2 regions of the Paenarthrobacter sp. genome follow, and region 2 is predicted to be linked to the other one. Evidence: riboswitches for the same ligand, from Rfam matches in the RefSeq annotation. Region 2 holds a riboswitch; the other holds the start of a gene.
The links. A riboswitch is a leader RNA that binds a small molecule or an ion and turns the genes downstream of it on or off. The one in region 2 is predicted to bind thiamine pyrophosphate.
Positions count from the first base shown of each region.

Region 1: linked by a shared signal. The riboswitch ahead of thiC (phosphomethylpyrimidine synthase ThiC) and the one ahead of thiD (bifunctional hydroxymethylpyrimidine kinase/phosphomethylpyrimidine kinase) in region 2 are both predicted to bind thiamine pyrophosphate.

Region 1 covers NZ_JAPSHI010000020.1:14,838-22,010, forward strand. Annotated here, with positions in the region: gene rimM (ribosome maturation factor RimM) at 1-531, opposite strand, end outside; gene RIF72_RS14625 (RNA-binding protein) at 663-905, opposite strand; gene rpsP (30S ribosomal protein S16) at 907-1,326, opposite strand; gene RIF72_RS14635 (hypothetical protein) at 1,563-2,015, opposite strand; gene RIF72_RS14640 (VOC family protein) at 2,134-3,006, opposite strand; gene RIF72_RS14645 (amidohydrolase family protein) at 3,086-4,168, opposite strand; TPP riboswitch at 4,253-4,360, shown strand; gene thiC (phosphomethylpyrimidine synthase ThiC) at 4,356-6,218, shown strand; gene RIF72_RS14655 (alpha/beta hydrolase) at 6,201-6,923, opposite strand; gene ffh (signal recognition particle protein) at 6,988-7,173, opposite strand, start outside.
Region 2 covers NZ_JAPSHI010000018.1:25,431-32,603, forward strand. Annotated here, with positions in the region: gene obgE (GTPase ObgE) at 1-1,424, opposite strand, end outside; gene rpmA (50S ribosomal protein L27) at 1,579-1,842, opposite strand; gene rplU (50S ribosomal protein L21) at 1,905-2,213, opposite strand; gene thiD (bifunctional hydroxymethylpyrimidine kinase/phosphomethylpyrimidine kinase) at 2,588-4,138, opposite strand; TPP riboswitch at 4,129-4,227, opposite strand; gene RIF72_RS13785 (Rne/Rng family ribonuclease) at 4,394-7,173, opposite strand, start outside.

The DNA.
Region 1 (7,173 bases), on a different contig from region 2:
CTTGGACTCCTTGGGATTCTCGTCATTGATCTCAAAGAGGCCGGCCGGCGGAGTGATCAGGATGTACCCGCCCTCGACATTGACCTCCGGCACGATTTCCTCGACGAAGGGAACCAAGATTTCCTTGCCGTCGTCGGCCTTGACCGTCAACAGATCCTGAACGGGCAGTGTGGTGAGGGCGGCAACCTTGCCCACCACTCGCGAACCGACCCGGGCCTCGAGGCCAACGAGCTCGTGCTCGTACCAGCCCTCGTCATCATCCCCGTCGTCCAGTTCCTCGGTTTCGACGAAGAGCTTCGCCCCACGGATGACCTCGGCGGCATTGCGGTCGGCAACTTCTTCGAAGCCAAGCAGGAGGATGTCCTTGTTCCACCTGGCACTGCGGATGGTCAAAGGTCCAGCGGAGGCGGGCTCAACGACGAACTCCGTTCCGGCGACGAAGCGCTCGGAGGGGGCATCGGTGAGAACCTGCACCGTAACCTCGCCGCGGATGCCATGGGGTTTGCCGATCCGGGCCACCTGGAGCTGCATGGGTTCCTCTGAATTCTTGTAGTGCCCGCGCCACCGGGCGGCAACGGACAGGAAAATGTGGATAAAGCAATCCGGCCCCTCCACCATATTCGGTGAAGGGGCCGGATCTAAGACAAGTAGTGCTGAGCGCGTTACCGGCGACGGTCGGTATCGACGACGTCGACCCTGACCTGCTCGCCACCAGCCAAAGCTGCAACCACAGTGCGCAATGCGCGTGCGGTGCGTCCCTGACGGCCGATCACCCGTCCGAGGTCCTCCTGGTGAACGCGCACCTCGAGGGATTCCCCGCGGCGGTTGTTCTTGGCACTGACCTTGACATCCTCAGGGCTGTCAACGATCCCACGGACCAAGTGCTCGAGCGCTTCTGCCAGCAACTTACTCAGCCTCGGTGGTCTCTGCTTCAGCCTCGGCCGGAGCTTCGGCTTCGTCCTTCTTGGCCTTCTTGGTGATGGCTTCCGGAATGATGACGGAACCCTTCTCCGGGGCTACGAAGGCTTCCTTCGGAGCTTTGGTCTTCAGGGTGCCTTCCTGGCCCGGCAGGCCCTTGAACTTCTGCCAGTCACCGGTGATCTTCAGGATCGCGGCAACCTGCTCGGTGGGCTGGGCGCCAACGGAAAGCCAGTACTGGGCGCGCTCGGAAGCGACCTCGATGTACGACGGCTCTTCGGTGGGGTGGTACTTGCCGATTTCTTCAATGGCACGGCCATCGCGCTTGGCGCGGGCATCCATGACGACAATGCGGTAGTACGGTGCGCGCATCTTACCGAAGCGCTTAAGGCGAATCTTTACGGCCACTTTTGTGGTCACTCCTGTTTCTGAAACGAGGTGAACCCGACGTTTTGCACCCGTGGGGCGGGCCATACTTGACGGTTCGAAGGACAAGATACGAGCACGGAGAGAGGGGCCGCACCGATCGAGTACCTGTCTATTGTGCCAGATGCCCGGAGCAAATACGACTTAGCCCATGTTGAGCGGCGTGTTCTTGCCCACTCCCCCGGTTATAACGTGCCGCGCTTGTCCGGATCAATGCCTCATTCAGACCAGACGAAGAGCCCGGAGCGCTCCGCCTTCTCAACGTCCGTGGCAAGGGCGGCCAACTGCTGGACGTACTGGCGCGATCGCGCTGCATCAAACGGCATATCGTCCTGTGCGGCCCAGGCAGCAGCCACGTCATCGAGGACGTTCGCGTCCCCTTCGCTTTCATAGGTGAGGAGTTCGGCCAAGGCCCGCACCATGGCCTCAGGAACGCCCAGGAGCGCATCACTGGTGACATCAACCAAAGCAAGCTCATAATCAGCTCCGGCGGCGTGGACAGCTTGTCCTGCGAGGTCGCCCAACTGCTCCACCTCGAAGTCGGTGATTCCCTCAATCCTCACGGCGGGGCCGGTTACGTCAGCCCCCTTTTCAAGGGCAGCTGCCCGCTTGAGTGCTTCATCGTGGGTGGCTACAAAAATTTCGGCAAAGCCCATGGAGAGTACTCTCATTCCTTCGTGCTGACGGGGCGGCGGCACGAATCCGAATGGCTTCGTGCCGTCACTGCCCAGCCTAGTGCAGGAGGGAGCCTGTGCAGGAGGGAGCCTGCGCAGGAGTGGCAGCAAGCTGCTAGCGGACGGCAACCCGCAGCTTGTTCCGCCAGGGGTCCTCAAACCGAAGCTCAGCTCCTGTGTGATGATTCTGCACTCCTGCGACCTTCAAGCGATCGGCCAGCGCTGCGACGTCGTCACTGCCGGGGACTTCGATCAGAACCTCCCCGAGGCCGAGCGTGTCCTTTCGGGGGCCTGCTCCGCGACTGTTCCAGACGTTCATGGCCATGTGATGGTGGTAGCCGCCGGCGGAAACGAATAGTGCCTGGCCATGCCAGCCTGCGGTTCGCTCGAAGCCGAGAGTCTCCACGTAGAACTTTTGCGCAGTTTCGACGTCACCCACTTGCAGGTGCACGTGTCCGATCCCGGCAGCGGCCTCGCGTTGACCTGTCACCGCAGCTTCACTCAGGTGCTGCTGAAGGAAGCGCTGCGGTGGCAAAGCCACATTGTCCATCACAACATTCTTGCCGTCCCACTGCCAGAGCTCACGCGGCTTGTCGTAGTACAGCTCAATTCCGTTGCCTTCGGGATCAGTGAAGTAGAACGCTTCGCTCACCAGGTGGTCGGCGCTGCCCGCGAAAGCACGAGGCTCGTACTCCGCGGCCGTAGCAATAGTCGCGGCCAGCGACGGCTGATCTTGGAACAGGATTGCCGTGTGGAACAGACCAGCCTCTCCCCGCCCGGGAATCTGCAACCCAGCAGCGGGGGCAAGGTGGACGACGGGCTTTCCCACGCGCCCCAGGTACAGCCCACCATCCTGCTCGGCCACAACTTCCAGGCCGAGTGCCCGCTGATAGTAGTCGCTCATGACTTTCATATCGCCCACCTTGAGCATGACAGTGCCCATGGTGAGTTCGGCAGGCAGAAGATCCTGGCTGAATGATGAGGTCATGTGAAGCTCCCGGGTTCTGAGGCGGCCGCGCATCGGCACCTTCTTACCTATCTAAATTACTTGAAGCTTCAATTTATTCCTAACGGACGACATTGCCCCTGAGCACGACATGCTTGAGCGCCGCGACGGTACCCGGATGACGACGCGGATCGTCACTGCACAGCACGACGTCGGCACTTGCGCCTTCGCCGATGGCCTCGACTCCCAGCCACTCACGGGCGCCCCAGGTGGCGGCGTGCAGCACCGCCGCCGGCGGAAGGCCGGCGTCGTGCAGTTCCATCATTTCGTCCGCAATCCTGCCGTGTTTGATCACGCTGCCGGCGTCAGTACCTGCATAAATTGAAACCCCTGATTCGAAGGCCTCCAGCACCCGCTCGCGACGACGCTCCCAGAGACGAATCATGTGGGCCGCGTAGTCAGGAAACTTCGGCCCTGCCTGGGCAGCGATATCCGGGAAGGTAGCGATGTTGACCAAGGTGGGGACGATAGGCACTGACTGTTCCACCAAGCGCGGCAGATGCCGCGGAAGGAGACCAGTGGCGTGCTCTATGCAGTCGATATTGGCGTCGAGCATGTCATCTATGGTGGCCTCGCCGAAACAATGTGCGGTGACCCTTGCGCCCTCATCGTGCGCCGCCGAGATGGCTTCCTTGACGATCTTCGCAGGGAACGAGGCTGCGAGGTCTCCAACACCGCGATCGATCCAGTCGCCCACCAGTTTTACCCAGCCATCGCCGTCGTGGGCTTCCTTCCGGACCGTCTCCACTAGTTCTCCGGGCTCAATTTCATGGCCCAACCCGCGGAGATAACGTCGGCTCCGGGCGATATGCCGACCCGACCTGATCAGTCGGGGCAAGTCCGTTCGTTGCTGCACCCAGCGGGTGTCGCCGGGCGATCCGCAATCGCGGATCAGCAGCGTTCCAGCGTCGAGGTCTGCCTGGGCCTGGGCCTGCGTGACCTGTTCGTCCACAGCTCCTCCAGCGCCGAGCCCAATGTGGCAGTGGGCATCAACGAAACCCGGCAGAACCCAGCCATCCAACACCCTGTCCGGCGTCGCAAAGGGACGCTCGAACGTCAGCTTGCCGTCTACGGACCACAGCCCATGGCGTTCTTCGGCTGCCGATACGAGCACGGGTCCGCTGAATTCGATGATGTTGGCCATGGCAAAAGCGTAGCGGGGGGAGGTGCGATGGAGCCTGGTGCCTGCATGTGACTGGGAGCCCGTCGGGAGCTGTGGTAGCTTCGTCTACGACCACACGGGGGCCCCTGCAGGGGCTGAGATCGGACTGACGCAGTCTGCGACCGTTGAACCTGTCCGGGTAATGCCGGCGAAGGAAGTGAGTATTCCCTTGAGCACCACAGAAACACAGCACAGCCCTGCCCAAAACCAGACCAATACAGTCCAAAACCAGATCAATACGGCGGAAACCGTCACGCAATCCTTGAAGTCCCATTCGTTGGCTTGGCTGGAAGATCCAAACAACGGCATACGGGTCCCCGTCACGGAGATCGCGTTGGAGCCCTCCCCCAATGGGCAAGCCAACAAGCCTCTGCAGGTATACCGAACAGCGGGCCCCGGAAGCGATCCCGTGGTGGGCCTTGAGCCTTTCCGTGCACCATGGATCGAATCCCGCGGAGACACGGAGGAGTATTCGGGGCGGGAACGGAACCTGCTCGACGACGGCAAGTCCGCGGTTCGGCGTGGAGCCGCGTCAGCGGAGTGGAAGGGTGCGCAACCGGTGCCGCGCCGCGCCGTCGCGGGTAAGACCGTCACGCAAATGCACTACGCGAAACAAGGCGTCGTGACTCCGGAGATGCAGTTCGTTGCGTTGCGGGAGAACTGTGACGTTGAGCTGGTCCGCAGCGAAGTTGCCGCGGGAAGGGCAATCATTCCGAACAACATCAACCACCCTGAATCAGAACCGATGATCATTGGCAAGGCATTCTTGGTCAAGATCAACGCCAACATCGGCAACTCGGCAGTCACCAGCTCCATTGCAGAGGAAGTGGACAAACTGCAGTGGGCAGCCCAGTGGGGTGCTGACACCGTGATGGACCTCTCCACGGGAGATGACATCCACACCACGCGGGAGTGGATCATCCGAAACTCGCCCGTTCCGATCGGAACAGTCCCCATCTACCAGGCGCTGGAGAAGGTGAACGGCGAGGCGAATCAGCTCACGTGGGAGATCTTCCGCGATACCGTGATCGAACAATGCGAGCAGGGCGTGGACTACATGACCATCCACGCGGGAGTTCTGCTGAGGTACGTGCCCTTGACCGCCAACCGCGTCACGGGCATCGTCTCCCGCGGGGGTTCAATTATGGCCGGATGGTGCCTGGCGCATCACCAGGAGAACTTCCTCTACACGCACTTTGACGAGTTGTGCGAAATCTTCGCCAAATACGATGTCGCGTTCTCCCTGGGTGACGGGCTTCGTCCCGGTTCCATCGCCGACGCGAACGACGCCGCGCAGTTCGCGGAGCTGGATACGCTCGCTGAGCTGACGCAACGGGCGTGGGAATTCGATGTCCAAGTCATGGTGGAGGGCCCCGGGCATATTCCTTTCCATCTGGTGCGCGAAAATGTGGAGCGCCAGCAGGAACTGTGCAAGGGTGCGCCGTTCTACACGCTGGGTCCCCTGGTTACTGATATCGCACCTGGCTATGACCACATCACCTCAGCTATCGGCGCCACGGAAATCGCCCGCTACGGCACCGCGATGCTTTGCTACGTGACCCCGAAGGAACATCTGGGGCTTCCCAACAAGGACGACGTCAAGACGGGTGTGATCACGTATAAGATCGCGGCTCACGCAGCTGACCTCGCCAAGGGACATCCGGGGGCCCATGAGCGTGATGATGCGCTTTCCAAGGCACGGTTCGAGTTCCGCTGGAGGGACCAGTTCGCTTTGTCCCTCGACCCGGTCACGGCAGAATCCTTCCACGACGAGACCTTGCCCGCTGAACCAGCGAAGACCGCGCATTTCTGCTCCATGTGCGGCCCCAAGTTCTGTTCGATGCGCATCAGCCAGGACATCCGTGACGAGTATGGTTCGGCAGAGTCACAGGCCGCAATCGCAGGGATGTACAGCGGGATGCGGGAAAAGAGCGAGGAGTTCCTGGCCTCAGGTGGAAAGGTCTACCTGCCGGAACTTCAGGTACCGGCGAACCAGGGTGGGAGCGAAAGCAGCTCAGGAAGCCTGAGCTGACATTGCCCGTCCAACATCTGCGATGAACGAGCGGATTACCTGAGCGCCATCAACGGAATCCTGGGGCCGGTGTCCACCCGCTGCCACACGGCGGAGGGCACCGGTCTCCTGGAGATAGCCGGCGATCTCCTCATACAAGGGCTCCCAACCGCCAGTGAGAACCAGTGTGGGGACGCCCGGAACAATGTGAAGCGGGGCTTCCCACGGTGGTGCTTGGAGCCGGAGCCTGCGGGCTGACCGCCGCGCCTCCGGAGTGTCCAGTCCGCCGGTCTCGGCAGAGAAAGCGCGCCGGTAATACTCACGTTGGTAATCGGCGTCGTTAAGCTGGCTCCGCACATCGAACAGCGGTTCCATCAGGGCCCGATAGGAAGCAGTCGCCGGAAGCTCAGCGGTCAGGGACAAGCAGGAAGGCTCCACCAAACAAAGTGAGTGCACAAGGTCCGGGCGCTCGACTGCCGCCAGCATGGCCGAAATGGCGCCTTGTTCGTGGGCAACGATATGGCCGCCACCGGAATCAGCCAAGGCGTTGATCACTATTGCGACGTCGGCCGCCACGTTGGACTCTACCGGTTCGGCCACGGAGTCAAAGCCGTGCCGCCGTAGGAAGAGTGCATCATAAGCAAGGGCCATGCCATGTTGCTTCGGCCATGCCGCAGCACCGAAACTTCCCAGGCCGTGGACGAAGGCTACGCGCTGCTTATGCATTGATTCAGCCTATTCCACGGCTCCGACATCCCAACTGCGGCGCGGTTGGGATGTCAGCCACGGTTTACTTTCCCAGGAACTTGTCGAAGCCCTTGGGGAGGTTGAGCGATGAGGGATCGAAGTCTGCCGCGCCTTGGCCGAAAGCTGCGCCCGTGGGGGCTGCCGAGGCTGCGTTTGCCCGTTTGGCTTCTGCATCCCGCAGCTCCTGGGCTGCCTTGGCAGGGTTGCCCGAGCGCGCCTTCTTCTTCGG
Region 2 (7,173 bases):
CGAGTGGGGCGGTCGCCGATGTCCGCAACGCGAATGTCTGTACCGCGGGGCGTAGCCAAGAGCTCTGCGCCGGCCATCATGGTGGGCTCCCAATCGAACACCACGCCATCGTCTTCACCGATTACCACGGTGTCGCCGGGCTTGGCGCCGACCTTGAAGAGTTCGGTTTCAACACCAAGCTTGGCGAGGCGGTCGGCGAGGTAGCCAATGGCTTCCTCGTTGGTGAAGTCAGTTTGCTTGACCCATCGCACTGGCTTTTCACCCAGGACGCGGAACAGTGGCTCGAGGTTTTTCTCCTCGCGGCGGATCTTGAAACCGGATTCGTTGACCGCACGGGGACGCAGGACGGGAGCAGCAACCTTGGGAGGCGTGGCCTGAACGGCATCACGCGCTGCCTGGACAATCTCAGCCATGGCAAAGCCGAGCTGGCGCAAGCCCTCGTGGCTCGTTGCAGATACCTCAAAAACGCGGTAGCCGCGGGCTTCGAGATCCGGACGGACGAACTCGGCCATGTCCTTGCCGTCGGGAAGGTCCACCTTGTTGAGGACTACCAGCTTGGGACGCTCATTCAAGGGCACAACTTCGCCGTCAACACCGGCGTAGCTCATGTCTACTGCGTACTTCTCCAGTTCGGCCTCGATGATGGCGAGGTCGGAAAGAGGATCGCGGTCAGATTCGAGTGTTCCGCAATCAAGGACGTGAACCAGCGCAGCACAACGCTCTACGTGACGCAGGAAGTTGTGGCCCAGGCCCTTGCCTTCGCTGGCGCCCTCGATCAGGCCGGGAACATCGGCGATAGTGAAGCGGACATCGCCGGCCTGCACAACACCGAGGTTGGGGATGAGGGTAGTGAAAGGGTAGTCGGCAATCTTGGGCCGGGCAGCAGACATGGCTGCAATGAGGCTCGACTTACCGGCCGAAGGGAAACCAACCAACGCGATATCTGCGATGGACTTCAGTTCCAGGACGATGTCGCTGGATTCACCTTCGATACCAAGCAGGGCAAAGCCCGGAGCCCGACGCTTCTGCGATGAAAGGGATGCGTTGCCGAGGCCACCCTGCCCGCCGGCAGCTGCAATGTATTCGGTACCCTCGCCAACGAGGTCGGCCAGGACTTCGCCGTCTTTGGTCTTGACCACGGTGCCATCGGGCACGGGAAGAATCAGGGTTTCACCGTTCTTGCCTCCACGCCAGTCACCCATGCCGGGGCCACCGTTGGTGGCGTGGCGGTGGGGAGCGTGGTGGTAATCAAGCAGGGTTGTGGTCTGGGCAGATACACGCAGGATGACATCGCCACCGTTGCCGCCATTGCCACCATCGGGTCCACCGAGCGGCTTGAACTTTTCCCGCTTGACAGAGACACAGCCGTGGCCGCCGGTTCCGCCGGATACGTGCAGGACTACCCGGTCTACAAAGCTCGCCACGTGAATCTCCTCAGTTGCTGTCTCACAGCGTTTGTTGCTGTTGCCAGCGTTATTGCAAAAACCAGTGCGCTAAAGCGCCCTAGTCGATTGTAATGCGGTTAAAAGAACGGTGGAGCGGGCCGTTTGGCCCGCTCCACCGGTTCAGAACTTGTTGTTACTCTGCAGCTGCAGCAGCAACAATGTTCACTACGCGACGGCCGCGGCGAGTACCAAACTCAACCGCACCGGCCTGCAGTGCGAACAGGGTGTCGTCGCCACCGCGACCGACGCCTGCGCCGGGGTGGAAGTGGGTTCCACGCTGGCGAACGATGATCTCGCCAGCGGAAACTACCTGACCACCGAAACGCTTGACGCCCAGGTACTGAGCGTTGGAGTCACGACCGTTGCGAGTGGAACTCGCGCCTTTTTTGTGTGCCATGTGAAATGCCTGCCTCTAAATTTCTGGGGAAACTGAAAAACCTGAACAGCGGGTAACGAAAGTTACGCGATGCTGGTGATCTTGATCTTGGTCAGTTCCTGACGGTGACCCTGACGCTTCCGGTAGCCGGTCTTGTTCTTGAACTTCTGGATGACGATCTTCGGACCGCGGAGGTCCTCGAGGATCTCAGCCGTGACCTTGACGTTGGCCAGTTCCGCAGCTGCGGAGGTGACCTTCTCGCCGTCAACCAGGAGCAATGCGGGCAGCTCAAGCGTGCTACCGGCTCCACCGGGGACGCGGTTCAGCGTTACGTAGTCTCCAACGGAAACTTTTTCTTGGCGGCCGCCTGCGCGGACAATCGCGTACACCACTTGGGTACTCACTTCTCTCGACGTTTATTACAAAATTTGCGTGCGGAACCTTGAACCGGAATCAGCCCTGGTTCGCGCTGTGCCTCAACGCCGTGGACTTCTGATCGAAGTCCGCGAGTCATCCCATGAACAATTCCAAGGGGCATAACCCAAGTGTTGGCGTAAGCACCGAAGATCAAGATTACGCTAGTTTGACCTTCAGCTGCAAATGAGGCCGGGTCCGGAGGCTACCTCGTGACTTGCGTCACCAGTTGTAACGGACTCTCCCGGCACCGTGCCCATACAGCCTACAGTGTTTGGGCGAGATTAACGCGATCCAACCAGCGACGCGCAGACGTGTCGCTCCAATCGGTCTCATATACGTGCGTGGAAAGCTACTGAGCGCGGGTGAACGAAGCCTGCGCAAACAGCCTCGGAGCATCGAAGAATGCTGTCTCGTAGCGGCATGACTGAGTGAAGGCATCCATCATGGCAGCCCGCTCCGTACCGGAAGCCACGACGGCCGCAGCATCCGTGAAGTTGATCGCTTTCCTTGTTGCCGCTGCGAAATCCTCGTCGGCGTAGGTCTTCAACCAGCCCGCATATGCGTGGTCCGCAGGCGCGCCGGCTTCTACGTATGCCGCATGAAGCCGCTGACCCACCTCCGCGTACAACCAGTAACAGGGCAGGACCGCTGCCAGCACCACGGCGTAGCTGCCGGCAGCGGATGTTGCCAGTAAATGGTCCACGTAGGACTTGGTGACCGGTCCGATTGTCGTGGAGGCTTCCCGCGTGCTCAACCAATTCCTATGCAGCTCCGATTCAACCTCCAGGCACTGCTGTGACGCCTTTGCCCAGAACAGTTGTTCTTCCTCCGTGGGGGCCAAGGCTCCAGCACGTGCCAAGACCCTCGAATACCCATTGAGATAGATAGCGTCCTGGGCAAGGTAGTAACTGAAGTCACGTTCCGGCAGCTCGCCGGATTGAAGTCCTTGAATAAACGGGAGTCCGTAAATCGCTTCGAGTTCAGGGACGGCTTCGTTCCACATGGCCGCAGCGAAAGCGCCCGGCTTGGATGCCTGCCGGAAGTGGTGGAAGTGGTTCACGGGCCCGTTGCCTTGACCCACGTGCAGCGCGTCAGAGGCCCTCAACGCCCCTAGCAACCACGGCTTGACTTCCCGCAGTGAAACTTCCCAGTCACCAGTTCCTGCCTGGACTGTAGCCAGGGCGGAGGACAGGGAACACCCGGTACCGTGGCTGTTCCGCGTTGCAACCTTTGGACCTGCCACTTCGATCACATCCTGGGACAGCAGCCCGCTGGTGTTTACCAGTGCATCGGGGCACTCCGGCCCTGGGAGGTGGCCGCCCTTGACCAGGACCGTGTTCCCGAACTCGGCTGCCAACCGCTTGCCCTGGTCCAGCGCCGAAGCCCAGTCTGTTGCCTCCGGCTCCCCCAGCAACATGGCCAGTTCAGGAAGGTTCGGAGTGATGAGGTGGGCCAAAGGGAGCAGCGAACGCAATGCCTTCTCAGCGGACTCCCGAAGCAGTCGGTCACCGCTGGTGGCCACCATCACCGGATCAAGGACCACGACGGCGGGACACACCTCTTCGAGCCAGCCCCGGACCTCGTCAATAACGGCTGCGTCGCCGAGCATTCCGACCTTGACGGCATCAATGGTGATGTCACCACTAATGGCGTCCAGTTGCTGACGCAGGAAGTGTGCGGGAGGGACATGGACGGCACTGACCCCCCTGGTGTTTTGCGCGGTGAGCGCCGTGATGGCAGCCATGCCGTACCCGCCGAATGCGGCGATGCTCTTCAGGTCCGCCTGGATTCCGGCGCCACCCGAAGGATCCGAGCCGGCAATGCTCAGGACGCGCGGGGTTGGATGGGCCGAAGCCGGTGCGTCCAAGGGGTACACCGATGAATATGATGATGCAGTCATGAGGACATCCCTTCGCCGGTGCTAACCGGACAGGTTCAACGGGTTTGGATCTCAGCCTGGCCCAACGCCCGGCACCCCGTGTCAGTCCCCAAGCGTAGCCGGGAAGCAACGTGGCGCGGGAACCGGGCCACGCCGGAGCCCGGATGTGACTATGCACGCGGCTCATGCGTGGCCTACAGTGCCGACAGAAAAGGACCCTGCGCTACCCGCCGTTTGGCAGATAGCGCAGGGTCCTTTTCAACTTGTTCGGTGCGATTAGAGCTCGGAAGCAGGCACTCCAACGCCGAGGATGATGGGCTCATCCTTTGGTGCCTTCCGGGTCGGTTCCACAGTCGCCTTGGCTTCATGCGCCGAACCACGGGTGGCCGACGCTGTTACGTCATGGTGTTCAACGCTGGTTTCATTGGCCGCGCCCTGAGCCCTGCTGGCACTCCTGTTACGGCGACCACGACGACCACGCGGGGCTGAAGCAGCCTCAGGATCTTCCTCAGCAGCCCGTGCCGGAGAAGCAGCCTTCGGGGTCTCAGCAGCCTTCGGTACTGAAACCGGCGCGGCTTCTTCCTCAGCTGCCGGAGCAGCGCCGAGGTGCGAGAACGCTTCAGCCAGGAGATCCAGGCTCATGGCAGGCTTTGCTGCCTGCGGCTCGTCGTGGTGTTCAACGAACGGCAAGGCAACTTCTTCCCCGCCGAAACGCAAAACAGGAGTGGACCTTGCTTCCTGGACTGCCGCTTCCCTGCTTGCAGCATCCGTGCTTGCAGCATCCGTGTTTGCAGTACCGCGGGCTGACGCCCCTGCTTCACTGCCGGTGGCTTCGCCGCCGGCGGCGGCGCCGGGTGCGGGGCTGGCATCTGGCTCGTGCCGGCCTGCCGCACGCGCTTGCTCCTCTGCACGGTGAACTTCGTCGTCGTGCAGGTGTGCGGCGTGCGCTGCAGCGGCAATCGTGGCCAAGGCTGCCCTGGTTGCCTCGGCTTTGGCTAGACGGACAGGATCCTGCGGTTCAGCCGTGGTGGTTGCTGCGGCCGGGGCGGACGTGGTGGTGTGGACCTGCGCGGGGGCTTCGGCAATGGCCGGTCCCCCACCCTTGCCGCGGCGGCGCTTGCGTTCGGTCCGCCCCGCAGGCTGCTGCGCTTCTGCGTGCGGGCGGTGATGTTCAGCAGCCACTACGTTGGCGCGCCGGTGCTCAACGGGCTCGTCGTGCGTGACGACACCCCGGCCGGCGCAGTGCTCGCACTGCTCACCGAAGACCTCAAGGAGGCCGGTTCCCATGCGCTTGCGCGTCATCTGGACCAAGCCCAGCGACGTCACTTCGGCCACCTGGTGCTTGGTGCGGTCCCGGCCGAGGCACTCCACCATGCGTCGCAGGACGAGGTCGCGGTTGGATTCAAGGACCATGTCAATGAAGTCGATGACGATAATGCCACCGATATCGCGCAGACGAAGCTGGCGAACAACTTCCTCGGCCGCTTCAAGGTTGTTCTTGGTGACGGTTTCTTCAAGGTTTCCGCCACTGCCGGTGAACTTACCGGTGTTGACGTCCACCACGGTCATGGCCTCGGTGCGGTCGATGACCAACGAACCACCGGAAGGCAGGAAGACCTTCCGCTCAAGGGCCTTGTGGATCTGCTCGTCGATGCGCCACGCGGCGAAGATGTCCTGGTCCTTGGTCCACTTTTCGAGGCGTCCCACCAGATCGGGGGCGACGTAAGTCACGTAGGCTTCGATGGTGTCCCACGCGTCGTCACCGGAGACGATCAGCTTGGAGAAGTCCTCGTTGAAGACGTCACGGACCACTTTGATGGTGAGGTCGGGTTCGCCGTAGAGCAGTTCCGGAGCCAGGACCTTGGTGGACGAGGCCTGTCCTTCAATGCCTTCCCACTGTGCACGCAGCCGGTTGATGTCGTGGGTGAGCTCTTCCTCCGACGCACCCTCAGCTGCTGTGCGAACAATGACACCGGCGTTTTCCGGCAGGCGGTCCTTCAGGATGCGCTTGAGGCGGTTGCGTTCGACGTCGGGCAACTTGCGTGAGATGCCGGTCATGGAACCACCGGGTACGTACACCAGGTAGCGGCCCGGCAGGGAGATCTGGCTGGTGAGGCGGGCACCCTTGTGTCCCACGGGGTCCTTGGTGACCTGGACCAGGACGGAGTCGCCGGACTTCAGGGCGTTCTCGATCCGGCGCGGCTGGCCTTCAAGGTTAACTGCGTCCCAGTTGACTTCTCCGGCGTACAGGACGGCGTTACGGCCCCGTCCGATGTCCACGAACGCAGCTTCCATGGAAGGCAGCACGTTCTGGACCTTGCCCAAGTACACGTTGCCGATCAGGGAGTCCTGCTGGGTCTTGGACACGAAGTGCTCAGCAAGCACGCCGTCTTCCAGGACACCAATCTGTATTCTGTCGTCGCGCTGGCGGACGATCATCTGGCGGTCCACCGACTCGCGGCGGGCAAGGAACTCGGCCTCGGTGATGACCTGGCGGCGGCGTCCGGTTTCACGGGACTCGCGGCGGCGTTGCTTCTTGGCCTCCAGCCGGGTAGAGCCCTTGACGCCGGTAACCCGGTTGGAGGGGGCTGCCTCCGTGATGGGGCGGGGCGCGCGGACACGGGTGACTGTGTTGGGCGGATCGTCGTCCGAGCCGCCGGTCAGTTCAAGATCCTGGTCTCCACGACGCCTACGACGCCTACGCCGCGAGGTGACGCCTTCTTCGAGGGCTTCTACTACCGGCGCTTCCTCGTCCTCGGACTCAGTGCCGTCCTCGGTCTCGTTCTCTTCGCGCTCGGTTCCACGGCGACCACGGCGGCCCCGGCTCCTGCGACGCCGGCGACTACCTGCGTCTTCCAGCTCGCCTTCAGCGGCGGTTTCGGTTTCTTCTGCGGGCTCCTCAGCCTTCTCCTCCACCGCGGTGACGCGGGGAACCGTGGTGAGGTCCGGGGCCTGGAAGATCATGGAGGTGATGGAAACCGGCTCCATGAACAGGGAGGTGGACGCTGCAGGAGCAGCTTCTTCGGCAGGTTCCTCAGCAGCGGCCTCGGATTCCG